One region of the Tessaracoccus yangjingae genome, then DNA from elsewhere that is predicted to be linked to it. Evidence: predicted binding sites of a transcription regulator. Region 1 holds the regulator's gene; each other region holds the start of a gene.
What was found. The regulator LexA, encoded in region 1, represses DNA repair genes until DNA is damaged. The targets are predictions, from matches to a motif close to TCGAACANNTGTTCGA.

Region 1 (4,275 bases):
GACACGGGCCCGGAGGCCGTCCCGCCCGAGCTGAGCAGCTCCTTCGACGAGCGGATGCGAGACAGGTTGAGCCCTGCGCCGGAGCCGCCCTTGAAGATGAAGCCCTCCTCCTTGTACCAGTTGAGGATCGAGTCCATCGAGTCGTCGACGCTGAGGATGAAGCAGGCGCTGACCTGCTGCGGCGAGGGGGTGCCGACGTTGAACCAGACCGGGGAGTTGAACGAGAAGTACTGGTTGAGCAGCATCCAGGTGAGCTCGTGCTCGAAGATCTCGGCGTCCTCGTCGGAGGCGAAGTAGGCGTAGTCCCGCCCGGCCTTGGCGTAGGTCTTCACCACCCTGTCGATGAGGGTGCGCAGGCTGTCTTCACGCTGCGGGGTGCCCAGGGCGCCGCGGAAGTACTTGGTGGTGACGATGGTGGACGCGTTCACGCTCCAGGACGAGGGGAACTCGACGCCGCGCTGCTCGAAGACCGTCTCTCCGGTGCGCCAGTTGGTCTGCACCACGTCGCGGCGGTCCCACTCCACCTCGTCGTACGGGTGGACACCCTGCTTGGTGAACACGCGCTCGATGACGAGCCCCTTGCCCTGCGCGGACCCCTTCGTTCGCGTGGCGCGTGCTGCTGCTGTCGTGGTCATAGTTCTTCCCCTCGATCTTCCTGGTGTGCTGGGTGATGCTGCTGAATGTGTGTCAACTGATGAGCGGCTGCTGCGCCGACGCGACTTCGATGGGGACCGCGCCCGCGCGGAGTTCCTTCTCCGAGGCGCTGAGCCGGAGCAGGTCGATCTCGCGTTGGAAGTCGTCCACTGAGTCGTAGTTCTTGTACACGCTGGCGAAGCGCAGGTAGGCCACGGAGTCCAGTTCCTCGAGCGGGCCGAGGATGGCCACACCGATCTGCTCGGCCGGGATCTCCGCCTGGCCCGACGAGCGCAGTGACTCCTCGACGCGCTGGGCGAGCGCGGCCAGCTGTGCAGCCGTCACCGGCCGCCCCTTGCAGGCCTTGGACACGCCCTTGATGACCTTGTCCCGGGAGAACGACTCGACCACGCCGGAACGCTTCACCACGGTCAGTACGATCTGCTCGACGGTGGTGAACTTGCGCTCGCAGACGGGGCAGAACCGCCTCCGCCGGATGGCCGAACCGTCGTCTGCCGCGCGCGAATCCGACACCTTGGTGTCGGCGTTGCGGCAGAACGGGCAGTGCATGACCGGCGGACCTTCCCTGGGCGACAGCGGAGGGCCAACCTTGCCACGCTATGGCCGAGACCACAACTTGTAGGGAAATGACACCGCTGCAACTACTAGATATAGGGACAGCCTAGGCGCGGCCTGGCGCAGAGGCAAGGGCGAAACGCCCATGGATCCAGCCGGAATCCGCGGGATTCAGGGCGAGACGTGCGCCCAGGCGGGATCCCCGGCGACGTAGCGGACGGCCGGGTCCGGCTGGGCCATGCTGAGGAACTGGGCGCCCGTGACCGCGACACCGACCGCGGCCAGCAGGCCCACCGCCGCGACCTTCACCGCCAGCAGCGGAGACACGCGTGCCGGCCGCGACACCTGGCAGGAGGCGACGACGCCTACCCTCCCCGGAGCGACGGGCCTGGCGGGGTGGGCCTGCGGGCCGACCTGCGCGGAGCGGCCTGACGGCGCGGCGGTGACGACCCGACGCGCGCCCGCGTCGACAACCTGGAAGCGAACCGTGCTGGTGGCGGTCATGGCAACCTCACTCCTCGTAGAACGTCTGTTCGATATGAACTCTAGCGGATCCGCCGCCCGAATGAAACACCCGTTCTAGCCGGGCGCCTCTTCGTGGCGACCTGCACAGTCCATCGCCGACCACTGACAGTTTCTGCGGCATGCGCGACACACCGGCCGCATTTAGAACACACGTTCGCGGCCGCAGTAGGCTGTGCTCATGGCTGATGAGACGAAACGCCCCAAGCGGGGCCGCCCCACGAACGCATCCATCGAGGCCGAGTTCGGCAACATCGCGTCCTTCCCGGACGGCCCCGAGAACTCATACGGCCTCACCACCCGGCAGCTGGCCATCCTGCGCGTCGTGCAGCAGTCCATCGAGGAGGTCGGCTATCCCCCGAGCATCCGCGAGGTGGCCCAGCGGGCGGGCCTCGCCTCGACGTCGAGCGTCACGTACCAGCTGAAGGTGCTGGAGGAGAAGGGGTTCCTCCGCCGGGATCCGCACCGCCCCCGGGCCGTGGTGGTGACCATGCCCGGCGAGGCCGAGATGGACTCCACCCAGAGCTTCGACGCCACCCCCCGCTCGGTCACCGCGCCCCTGCTCGGCCGGATCGCGGCCGGCGGCCCCATCCTCGCCCAGGAGCAGGTGGAGGACGTGTTCGCCCTCCCCAAGCAGCTCGTGGGAGACGGCCAGGTGTTCCTCCTCGAGGTACGCGGGGACTCCATGATCGACGCGGCCATCTGCGACGGCGACTGGGTGGTGGTGCGCCAGCAGCCCGACGCCCACAACGGCGACATCGTGGCCGCCCTCCTCGACGACGAGGCAACGGTCAAGACGTTCAAGCGCAAGGACGGCCAGGTGTGGCTCTTGCCGCACAACCAGGACTACTCCCCCATCGACGGCACGCACGCCACCATCATGGGCAAGGTGGTCGCGGTCCTGCGGAGGCTCTAGGAGACCGCTAGCCGGCTGCTATTCAGCGCCTCGGAGGCGTCGCAGCGCCTGCACCGCGACGTCCCCGTCGGTGGTCATCCAGAATCCCGGCAGCGAGGACTGCAGGTAGTCGCCGTACCGCTTGGTGACCAGCCTGGGGTCCAGCACGGCCACCACGCCCCTGTCCTCCATCCGACGGATCAGCCTGCCGGACCCCTGGGCCAGGAGCAGCGCGGCGTGTGAGGCGGCCACGCGCATGAATCCGTTGCCCCCGGCGTCGTCGACGGCCTTCTTGCGCGCCTTCATCAGCGGATCGTCCGGGCGCGGGAAGGGGATCTTGTCGATGATGACGAGCTGGCAGGTCTCGCCCGGCACGTCGACGCCCTGCCACAGCGACATGGTGCCGAACAGCGAGGTGCCAGGATCTGCGACGAAGGTGCGGGTGAGCTCGGAGAGCTGTGCGTCGCCCTGGCACAGCAGCGCCAGGTCCGGGAGCTCGCGCCTGCAGTACTCGGCGGCCTGCTCTGCGGCGCGACGCGACGAGAACAGCCCGAGCGTGCGGCCGCCCGCCGCCCACATCAGCTGCGCGATCTCGGCCAACGTGGCCTCGTTCATGCCGTCGCGGCCCGGTGGCGGAAGCCTCTTCGCCACGTACAGGATGCCCTGGCGCTTGTAGTCGAACGGCGAGCCCACGTCCACGCCGCGCCAGGCGAACTCGTCGGGGGGGTCTGCGTCGTCGGTGAGCCTGTCGTTGTAGTTCAACCCCATCGAGCTGGCCGCAGCCTCGAAGGAGCCGCCGAGCTCGAGCGTGGCCGAGGTCAACACCGTGGTGGTCTCCGCGAACACCTGGTTGCGCAGCAGTCCGGCCACGTTGAGCGGCGCCACGTAGGCGGCGCGGCCGAGGATGTCGGATTCGGTGACCCACACCACGTCCGCCTCGGACAGCTTCGCGATCCGCTCGGCGACGTCGAAGATCTCCTTGACCGCCGCGGATGCCTGCAGCCGCTCAGCGTCGTCGGTGACCTTCCCGAGCGCGCTGACCACCCTCCGGGCCACGTCGCGGAGCTGGGCGGCCGCGTAGGGCAGGGGAGCGGAGCCGGCGGTGATCCGCGTGAGCTCCGATTCCGCGAGCGCCTCGCGCAGCACGTCGGCCTGGTCCAGGAAGTCCACGCCAAGATCGTCGTCGAGCCAGGGCAGGGCGCGTCGCGCCGTGCGCTCGACCACGCCGGGGGTGAGCTCGTCGGTGGCGGCGGTGGTGATGCGGCTCACCAGCTCGTGCGCCTCGTCGATGATCACCGCCGCGTGCTCCGGCAGGGCGGTGCCGCCGTGCATCGCGTTGATGGCCAGCAGCGCGTGGTTGGTCACCACCAGCTGAGCGCTGCGCGCCTCTTCACGCGACGCCTCGACGAAGCACTCGGCGCCGAACGGGCAGGTGGCCACGCCCAGGCACTCTCGGGTGGGGATGGAGACCTGTGCCCATCCTCGGGCGGTGTGGGAGGGGGCGTCGTCACGGTCCGCCAGGCCCTTCCGCTGCGCCTCCTCCTCGATCCACTCACGCAGGGCCAGCACCTCGATGCCGAGCTTGGACACGTCGTCCGACGGCGAGGCCGCCTCGGCGAGGGCGGTGCTGCCCACCAGCGAGTCCTGCT
Region 2 (4,275 bases), on a different contig from region 1:
CGGGTAGTAGCGCTTCAGCCACGCCGACTGGTAGGTGGGCAGCGCGAACGCCGCCGCGTGCGCCTTGCAGAACCCGAACGAGGCGAACGACTCGAGGATGCCCCAGATCTCGGCGATGAGCGCGTCGTCGTAGCCGCGGGCGGCCGCCTTGGGCCAGAACCACTCCTTGACCTGCGCCTGGCCCTCCTTGTCCCCCAGCGCCCGGCGCACCTCGTCGCCCTGGGCCAGGGTGCAGCCCGTGGCGATGGAGATGATCTGGATGATCTGCTCGTGGAACACCACCACGCCCTGGGTCTGTTCGAGGGCCGGGATGAGGCTGGGGTGCAGGTACTCGGGCTCCGCCCAGCCCTGCCGCGCCTCGAGGAACGGGGTGATCATGTCCGACTTCACGGGGCCGGGGCGGAAGAGGGAGATGTCGACGATGAGGTCGTGGAAGGTCTCGGGGCCGAACTTGCCCACCAGCTCCCGCTGGCCCGGAGACTCGATCTGGAAGCAGCCGAGCGTGGCGCGGTGGGCGATCATGTCGTAGACCGCCGGGTCGTCGAAGGGGTCCAGCTCGTCGATCAGCGCCGGCGGGCCGGCGGGCGAGGTGCGCCGGATCTCGTCCAGCGCGTGCGACATGGCCGACTGCATCCGGATGCCGAGCACGTCCAGCTTGAGCAGGCCCAGGTCCTCCACGTCGTCCTTGTCGAACTGGCTCATGGGGTAGCCGCCGAAGCTGGCCTCCAGCGGGGTGCGCTGCCCGAGCGACGAGTCGCTGAGGATCACGCCGCAGGGGTGCAGGGCGATGTGCCGGGGCAGGCCGTCGAGGGACTCGACCAGGGAGAACAGCACGTCCAGCCGCTGCTCCCCCAGGCCGGCGGCGCGCAGCTCCGGCAGATCCCGCAGCGCGGCTCGGGCGTCGCGGGCGCGGATGTGCGGGAACGCCTTGGCCATGGCGTCGATCTCCACCGGCGGCAGGCTGAGGGCGGCCCCGACGTCGCGGACCGCGTGCCGCACCCGGTAGGTCTCGATCATGGCCACGCACGCCACGCGCTGGCCGCCGAACGTGGCCAGGATCTTGTCGTAGACCTCCGTGCGACGGGCCGATTCGACGTCCAGGTCGATGTCCGGCAGCGCCACCCGCAGCGGGGAGAGGAACCGCTCCATGATCAGGCCGTGCCGGATGGGGTCCACCCCGGAGACGCCGAGCGCGTAGTTGACCAGGCTGCCGGCGCCGGAGCCGCGGGCGGCGCAGCGGATGCCGAGGCCCCGGATGAGGCCCACCACGTCCGCGACCGTGAGGAAGTAGGACTCGAACCCCAGCTTGCCGATGACGGCCAGCTCGTCGTCGAGGCGCCCGGTGACCTCCGCGGTGAGGGCGCCGTAGCGCTGCGCCAGGCCCGCCTCGCAGCGGGCGCGCAGCACCGAGGGCGCCAGCTCGACGGTGGTGCCGAGCGTCTCGAACTCGGGCAGCCTGATCTCCCCCAGGCCGACGTCTCCGACGGGGTCCAGCCGGCAGCGCTCGGCGAGGTGCCGGGTGGCGCGCAGCAGGGCCGCCCCGTCCGGCTCCCCGGCGAGGCGGGCGGCCTCGTCGGCCGCGGCCCGCATGGCCTCCCCCGGCTTGAGGTAGCCCTCGGCGTTGCGCCTGTCGATGGTGCGCACGTCCAGCGGGGCCAGCCGGCGGGCGGCGTCGAGCACGTCCGCGGTGGCGGCCTGCTCCCGCCGCGCCATCCGCACCGCGTTGGTGAGCACGACGGGGACCGCGAGCCTGCGCGCCAGCCGGATGGTGCCCGCGGCCTGGTGCGCCGACCCGGCCCCGCGGCCGCCCGTCTGATGGTTGGTGGCGGCCAGCACCAGAGCGGTGCCCAGCTCCGCGCGCCACCGTCGGGCGGCAGCCTCAGCCAGGTCCGGGCGGTCCGCGGCGAGCGCCTCGCCCACCTCCGAGTCCGCGCCGAGCAGCACCACCGCGTCCCGCCCGGCGCAGTGCCGCACGATGAGCTCCAGCGAGACCGCCGGATCCCCGCGCTCTCCCGTGAGCTGGGCGGCGGTGATGAGCTCGCACAGCGTGGCCCACCCCGCCCTGGAGGTGGCCAGGACGACGGCGCGCGGGAGCCGCTCGTCGCGCAGCTGGCCGCCGCGGGCCGCGGTGGGGCGCCTCCCGGCCCGCCACCCCTCCGGGCGCACGGCCAGGTCCACCCCGACGATGGGCGCGACCCCCGCCTTCAGGCAGGCCTTCGCGAACCGCACCGCGCCGTAGAGGCCGCCGCGGTCCGTGATGGCCAGCGCGTCCATGCCGTGGCGCACCGCCTCCGCCACGAGCTCGCCGGGGTGGGAGGCGCCGTACTGGAAGGAATAGCCCGAGGCCACCCGCAGGTGGACGAAGTCCGACATCAGTCGAACACCGCCCGGAGCACCCAGTCCTCTGAGTCCACGGTGCGCGTCAGCTCGTAGACGCCGCGGTGCCGCCCGTTGCCGGCCTCCACCCGCCACACCTCCTGCTCGGCGAGCAGGTCCCCCTGGGTGGGCGCCACCTCCTCGCCCCGCGCGGCGCGGACCTGGCGGCCCGTCCACCACGGCGTGGCGCGGCTCCAGCGGCCCTGGACCTCCTTGACCAGCAGCAGCCGGTCCCGCCAGATGAACTGGCGCGGCTCGTCGCGGAACAGCACGTGGATGGGTTCGTGATAGGTGCGCATGGGTGCCTCCCGGGGATCCGTGGTGTGTGCGATTCGACCCGGGAGCCCAGGGCCCGGCTCAGGGGTCGAGGCTGAGCCGGGGCCTGGGCGGCCCATACCGCGGCGGCCTGCTCAACCAGAGCTTCCCCGAACTAATCGAACAGGCGTGCGGTAGTAACTACTATATGCCTCCCCTCCGACAGAACGTCAAGCCCTCCGGTGGGCCGATTCCCCACCGGTGATTCCGCGCCGCACGCCGGGGCCTCGAGGCAATACCCTGGGCCGCATGCTCACGATCCGAGGCGGCACGCTGGCCGGCATGGCCTGCGCCGCGCGGCTGGCGAAGCTGGGCCACGAGGTGCGCCTCGACCTGGCCGGCGGGCCCCTCGGGGGGCGCTGGGCGGCGGAGCGCGGGACGCTTCCCCCCGTCGTCACGCTGCCCGCCACCTGGCGGGACCTGTTCAAGAAGACGGGCCGCCCGCTGGAGGCCGAGCTGGCCCGCGCGGGCATGGCGCTGGTGGAGGCTCCGCCCGCCGTCCACCGGTTCGACGACGGCGCGGAGCTGGCGCTGCCCACCGAACGCGGGCGGCAGTTCGCGGTGCTGAGCACCAGGTACGGCGAGGGTGTCGCGGGGCGGTGGCGGGACCTCCTCGACTCCCTCGACGACGCCTGGCTGGCCGCGCGCCGGTTCGGGGTGGAGCGGCCGGACGCCCCCCGCACCGCCGCGGACCGCCGGGCGCTGCTGCTGGACCGCACGCTCGCCGATGTCGCGGACAGGGCGGGGCATCCCCACCTGGCGCGGATCGTGCTGGACCTGGCGCCGGTGGCCGGCACGGGGTCGCGGCGGGCGCCGGGGCTGCTGGCCACCCGACTGGCGGTGGAGCGCACGTTCGGGCGGTGGCAGGTGGTCGACGACGCCGGCCGCGCGCAGCCCGGGGGCAGGCTGATCGAGGTGCTCGAGGGGCGGCTGGCCACGCGCCGGGTGGAGATCGTCGACGGGGCGGGGGACGGGCCCGCCGTCGACTGCCTCCCCCGTCGGCCCCGGTGGGCGCGGGCCGCGCGGGCGCCCGCCGTCGGGCAGGCGGAGACCGATGTCGCGGCCGGCGGCGCGGCGGAGACGGTGGACCACACCGGCCCAGCGCCGGTGCTGGGCTGGCGGATCCCCGGCCGGGAGTTGACGTGGGACTACCGGCGGGCGCGGCCCGACATCGCGTGGGGCGTGGAGCCGGCGTCGGCGCGGGCCTGGACCCGGCGGCCGCCCGTGGTCGCGGGGACGCCGGCCGCGTCGTCGTGCTCACCAGCAGGTCCGGAGCCCTGGGCCGAACTCGCCAGCGCAGCGCTGGCGGTCTACGAGCTGCACGAGCGCCTCACCGGCGAGGACGCGCGCCCCACGAACCGGGCGCGGCGGTAGGCGGGCCGGGTCAGGCGCGGCGGGTCAGGCGGCGGTCGTCGTTGACGTGGGCGTAGTAGATGCCGATGAGCACGCCGCCGCCGATGAAGTTGCCCAGGAGCGCCACCGCGACGTTGCCGATGGCCGGCCACACGTCGATGCCCGGCCCGAAGCCGACGATGGTGAACAGGATGGTGTTGGCCACCGAGTGCTCGAGGCCAAGGAACGCGA
Region 3 (4,275 bases), on a different contig from region 1:
CCATCGTCTCCGACGCCGACGCCGCCAATCCCACACTCGGCGGCACCTGGACCGACGCGCCGAGGCGCGGCATCGTCGAACCGGAGGGGTCGGACCCGGAGGAGACGCGGCCGTACCGGGTGCTGTTCGTCTGCACCGCCAACATCTGCCGCTCCGCCTACGCCGACGCCGCCGCCAACGCCGCCGCCCCGGAGGGGTTGGAGTTCAGCTCGGCGGGGGTGAGAGCGCTCGTCGGCATGGGCATCGACCCCCCGATGGGCGACCAGCTCGCCGTGCCCGGGGCCGGGGACGCGCACCGCGCCAGGCAACTGACCCGCCGCATGGTGGAGGAAGCAGACCTGATCCTCACCATGGCCGGCGAACACCGTCGATACATCCTCGACGAATGGCCCGCCATGGGCCGCAAGGTCTACGTCATCGGCCACGCCGCCCGGGTGTTACGGGACCTGCCCGCTGAAGTGTCGCGGCGGGGGGTCACCGACCACCTGTGGAACAACCGCACCGTGCAGGACGGCGACGAGGTCGCGGACCCCTACCGACGCGGGGCGGAAGCTGCGAGGGTCGCGGCAGGGCAGATCGATGAGTATGTCGGGGTGATCGTCGCGGCGCTGTCGCGGGGGTAGGGGCGGGTCGGGTCGCTGCACCGGGCGCGAGAGGTTTCGACACCGCAGCGGGCGCTTCGCGCCGCGGCGGGCTCAACCAGCGGAGACCGGCGTCGTCGGTGACGGCCGGGATGAGGACGGAGGTGGCCTTGTTGCCGCAGGCCGCGACCACGGTGACGCCCTGTGCGCGGGCTTCGGCGACGGCGTCGCTCACGGGATGCGACGGGAGGCGGAGGTGCCTGCGCCAGCCCACCACCTGCGACGGCGACACGTCGCGCAGCACCTCCTCCGGCAGCTCGACCTTCCAGCCGAGGCTGAGGTTGATGACGTGGGCGCCGTCGGCCGTTGCGCGGCGGATCGCTGAGGCGACGAGGTCCGGGTCCACCGCGCCGTCGCGGGTGACGGTGAACAGCCTGAGCTGGGCCTCCGGAGCCACCTGCCTGACAAGCAGCGCCACGACGGAGCCGTGCGCGGTGCGGCCGGGGTCGTCGCCGTCGACGGGGAAGCTGGAGAGCGCCGGGATGGTGGTGTCGAAGCCTCCGTCGATGACGGCGACGGTGGTGTCGCGGCCGGTGTGGGTGTCGCGGTGGGCATCGGCGACGGCGTCCCAGAACTCGCCGGTCTTGGGGAGGTCCCAGGTGTCGAGGGCGGGGTTGTAGCGCTGGAGCATCTGGGCGGCGACGTCGACGCCGGCCTCGAGTTCGGCCACGTCGCTCACCGGCCAGGGGTGGTCCTCCGACATGAGCTCTCCCTCCACTCATGGGGAGCATGTCACGGTGGGGGCCGTGTGGGGGGATTGTGCGGTGCCCTTCGCCTTTGGGTGGTCGCCTGGGACCGCGTGTGGGCTCGTTGGTGGGCTGTTGGCGGAGTGCCGTGGCCCGCCTCCTTCCCCCGACTCGCGCACGGGTGGTCGATTATCACGATTGGGTAACGGTTGCCTTGAGGCCTTGGGGTGGTACTGATGTTCGATTAAAATGGGGGCATGCACCAGCGGCGGCTCACCACGGATCAGGCGCTCAGCGCGCTGGAATCCACGCTGTCGCTGGTGGATCACGCGGAACGGGCGGCGCTCGATGCGCCGGCCAGGCTTCGGTTGATGCAGCGGGCGCGGAGGCTGTCGGAGCGGCTCGAGTCGCTGGCCCATGTGTTGACCGACGAGGCCAACCGGGCGCAGGCCTCCATGAGGGCGGCCGGCACCCCCTTGACGTCCTTCCTGGCGGTGAGTGAGCAGCGCGATGCCAAGGAGGCTGCCGCGCAGGTGTTCCAGGCGCGGGACATGACCACCCACCCCCAGGTCACCAAGGCGGCGCTCGATGGTGAGGTCTCCCCCGCGCACGCCGTCGCCATCACGAAGGGCATGGCGCAGCTGCCGGCCACCTTGAGCCCCGAGCAGCTGCAGCGGGCGGAGGAGGTGTTTCTCGGCAGGGCCGGGAGCACCACCCCGCGGGAGTTGTCGAAGCTGGCGCCGATGGTGCTGGCGGAGGTCGCGCCGGAGCAGGTGCCCACCCCGGAGCAGCGCGTGGCAGACGTGGAGGCGCAGGCACGGCGGGCGAAGGCGAAGCGGTCGTTCAGCTACGGAGACGACGGCGACGGCTCGGTGTGGTTCCGCGGATCCCTGCCGGCCGTGGACGCGGCGCCGCTGATCGCCACCGTCGAGGCCTACGTGCAGGCGGACCGACGGGCGGCGCGGGATCGGCTCGCCGATGTCCGGGCGGCGCGCCCCGGCCCGCAGATGCTGCGGGACCACGTGGCCGCGGACCAGGGCCGCACCCCCGAGCAGCGCCGGGCGGATGCGTTCACGGTGATGGCCTCCCAGCATCGCGGGGCGCCGACGGTGGCCGGAGACCGGCCGCGGATCGTCGTCACCATCCAGGAGTCAGACCTGCGCGAGCGCGCCGAGGCCGCGGGCGTGTTGGCCTCCGGTGCGGTGGTCGCGCCCGGGGACCTGCGCAGGCTCTGCTGCGACGCAGACCTCACCCCCGTGGTGCTCGGCGGCAGGTCCGAGGTGCTGGACGTCGGGCTCACCGAGCGGCTCGTCACCCCCGGCCTCCGTAAGGCGCTCACCATCCGCGACGGCGGGTGCATCTTCCCTAACTGCACCGCCCCGGCCATCGCCTGCGAAGCGCACCACGTGGTTCCGTGGTACCTCGACGGGCCCACGTCGCTGGGAAATATGGTCCTCCTCTGCGCACACCACCACGCGGTGGTCGAGCCGCAACGCTTCAACGACACCGCGGACCAATGGACCATCACCTTCGACCCGGTCACCCGGAAACCGGTCATCGCACCGACGAGACGGATGCAGCTCTACCTCTCCCACCACCGAGGGCGCCCCGCCCGGAGGAAGTTCTAGCGCCCGGACCTCTGGAACGCCTGACTGCCCTTGTCGGGGGACGAGTGTGCGCTCTCGCGGTGGGGGGCGACGGGTGGGGTTCAGGGAAGGAACTTCGCCAGGGCGGGGGCGAGGGTGCCGGGGCCGGTGACAGCAACGTCGGACAGCCCCTGCCACTCGGCGGCCTCCGTCAGAAGCGTGGCCACTCGCCTCGCCACGTCGTCGGCGCTGCCCTCGTGGGTGGGCTCGACGTGGGCATGCTGGACGCGCAGGACGCCGGCCTTGCGGTCGCTCTTGAGGTCCACCCGGGCGGCGATCCGGTCGTCGAGCAGCACCGGCAGCACGTAGTAGCCGTGCTCGCGCTGGTCCGCGGGCGTGTAGATGGAGATGCGGTAGTGGAAGTCGAACAGCCGCTCCGCGCGAGGGCGGTACCAGATGAGCGGATCGAACGGGCTGAGCAGCGCCGCCGCCTCGACCCTCCTTGGGACGCGCCGACCGGCGGGCATCCAGGCCGGCTTCGCCCACCCGTCGACGGTCACGGGCTCGAGCACGCCGTCGGCCTCGAGCTCCTCCACGGCCTGCCGGGCGTCGGCGGTCTTGAGGCGCGGGTAGTCGGCCAGGTCGTCGAGGGTGGCCACCCCGTAGGCGACGGCGGCGCGGCGGATGAGCTCGCGGACGGCGTCGCGCTTGGGGAGGGGCTCGCGGGCCTCGGGTGGGAGGACGTCCGCGGGGGCGAGGATGCGCTCGAAGCGCTGCCGGCCGACGGTGACGAGATCGCCGGTGCGGAACAGGTACTGCGCCGCCCAGTGCACGTCGTTCTTGTTCCACCAGCCGCCACCGAGGGAGACGTTCTCCGGATGGTCGAGGTCGCGGATGCGCAGAGGGCCGCGGTGGGCGAACTCGTGGAGGACCTCAGCGACGAGAGTCCTGTGCTCGTCGGCCCACTGTTCGAACCCGGGGCGCCTCGGGGCCGCGCGGTGCCAGTGCCACAGCGGCCAGTCCGCCACGGGAACGACGGTGGCCTCATGGGCGAGGTACTCGGTGTAGCGGCCGAGGCGGGGCGTGCGGGTGGTGCCGAGGTCGTGGTGAAGGAGCGCGTCGAGGGTGGCCTTCGGGTACGGGCCCACGCGCGCCAGGATCGGCAGGTAGTGGGAGCGCTCGAACACGTTGACCGAGTCGATCTGGAGCACACCCATCCGTCCGATGGCCCGGTTGACCGCGGCCGTGGTGAGGGTGCTCGGGCGCGGGGCGGCTAGGCCCTGCGAGGCGACGGCGACGCGTCTGGCTTCGGCTGTGCTCAGGTGTCGCGGCATTGGGACAGCGTATTGGTGGTTGGGTGCC

Region 2: ACZK5D_RS08590 (DUF6504 family protein) is a predicted target of LexA. The motif match lies at 2,811-2,826, and genes of this name have one in related genera.
Region 3: ACZK5D_RS02730 (HNH endonuclease signature motif containing protein) is a predicted target of LexA. The motif match lies at 1,501-1,516, and genes of this name have one in related genera.

Annotation. Positions count from the first base shown of each region.
Region 1 covers NZ_JBUZNN010000003.1:254,331-258,605, forward strand. Annotated here, with positions in the region: gene ACZK5D_RS06430 (vitamin B12-dependent ribonucleotide reductase) at 1-635, opposite strand, end outside; gene nrdR (transcriptional regulator NrdR) at 688-1,203, opposite strand; gene ACZK5D_RS06440 (hypothetical protein) at 1,381-1,713, opposite strand; gene lexA (transcriptional repressor LexA) at 1,913-2,647, shown strand; gene ACZK5D_RS06450 (ATP-dependent DNA helicase) at 2,666-4,275, opposite strand, start outside.
Region 2 covers NZ_JBUZNN010000004.1:311,592-315,866, forward strand. Annotated here, with positions in the region: gene ACZK5D_RS08585 (DNA polymerase III subunit alpha) at 1-2,373, opposite strand, end outside; gene ACZK5D_RS08590 (DUF6504 family protein) at 2,373-2,675, opposite strand; gene ACZK5D_RS08595 (phytoene desaturase family protein) at 2,941-4,065, shown strand; gene ACZK5D_RS08600 (formate/nitrite transporter family protein) at 4,076-4,275, opposite strand, start outside.
Region 3 covers NZ_JBUZNN010000001.1:574,366-578,640, reverse strand. Annotated here, with positions in the region: partial or broken gene ACZK5D_RS02740 (dTDP-4-dehydrorhamnose 3,5-epimerase family protein) at 1-413, shown strand, start outside; gene ACZK5D_RS02735 (S8 family serine peptidase) at 475-1,344, opposite strand; gene ACZK5D_RS02730 (HNH endonuclease signature motif containing protein) at 1,585-2,955, shown strand; gene ACZK5D_RS02725 (winged helix-turn-helix domain-containing protein) at 3,036-4,247, opposite strand.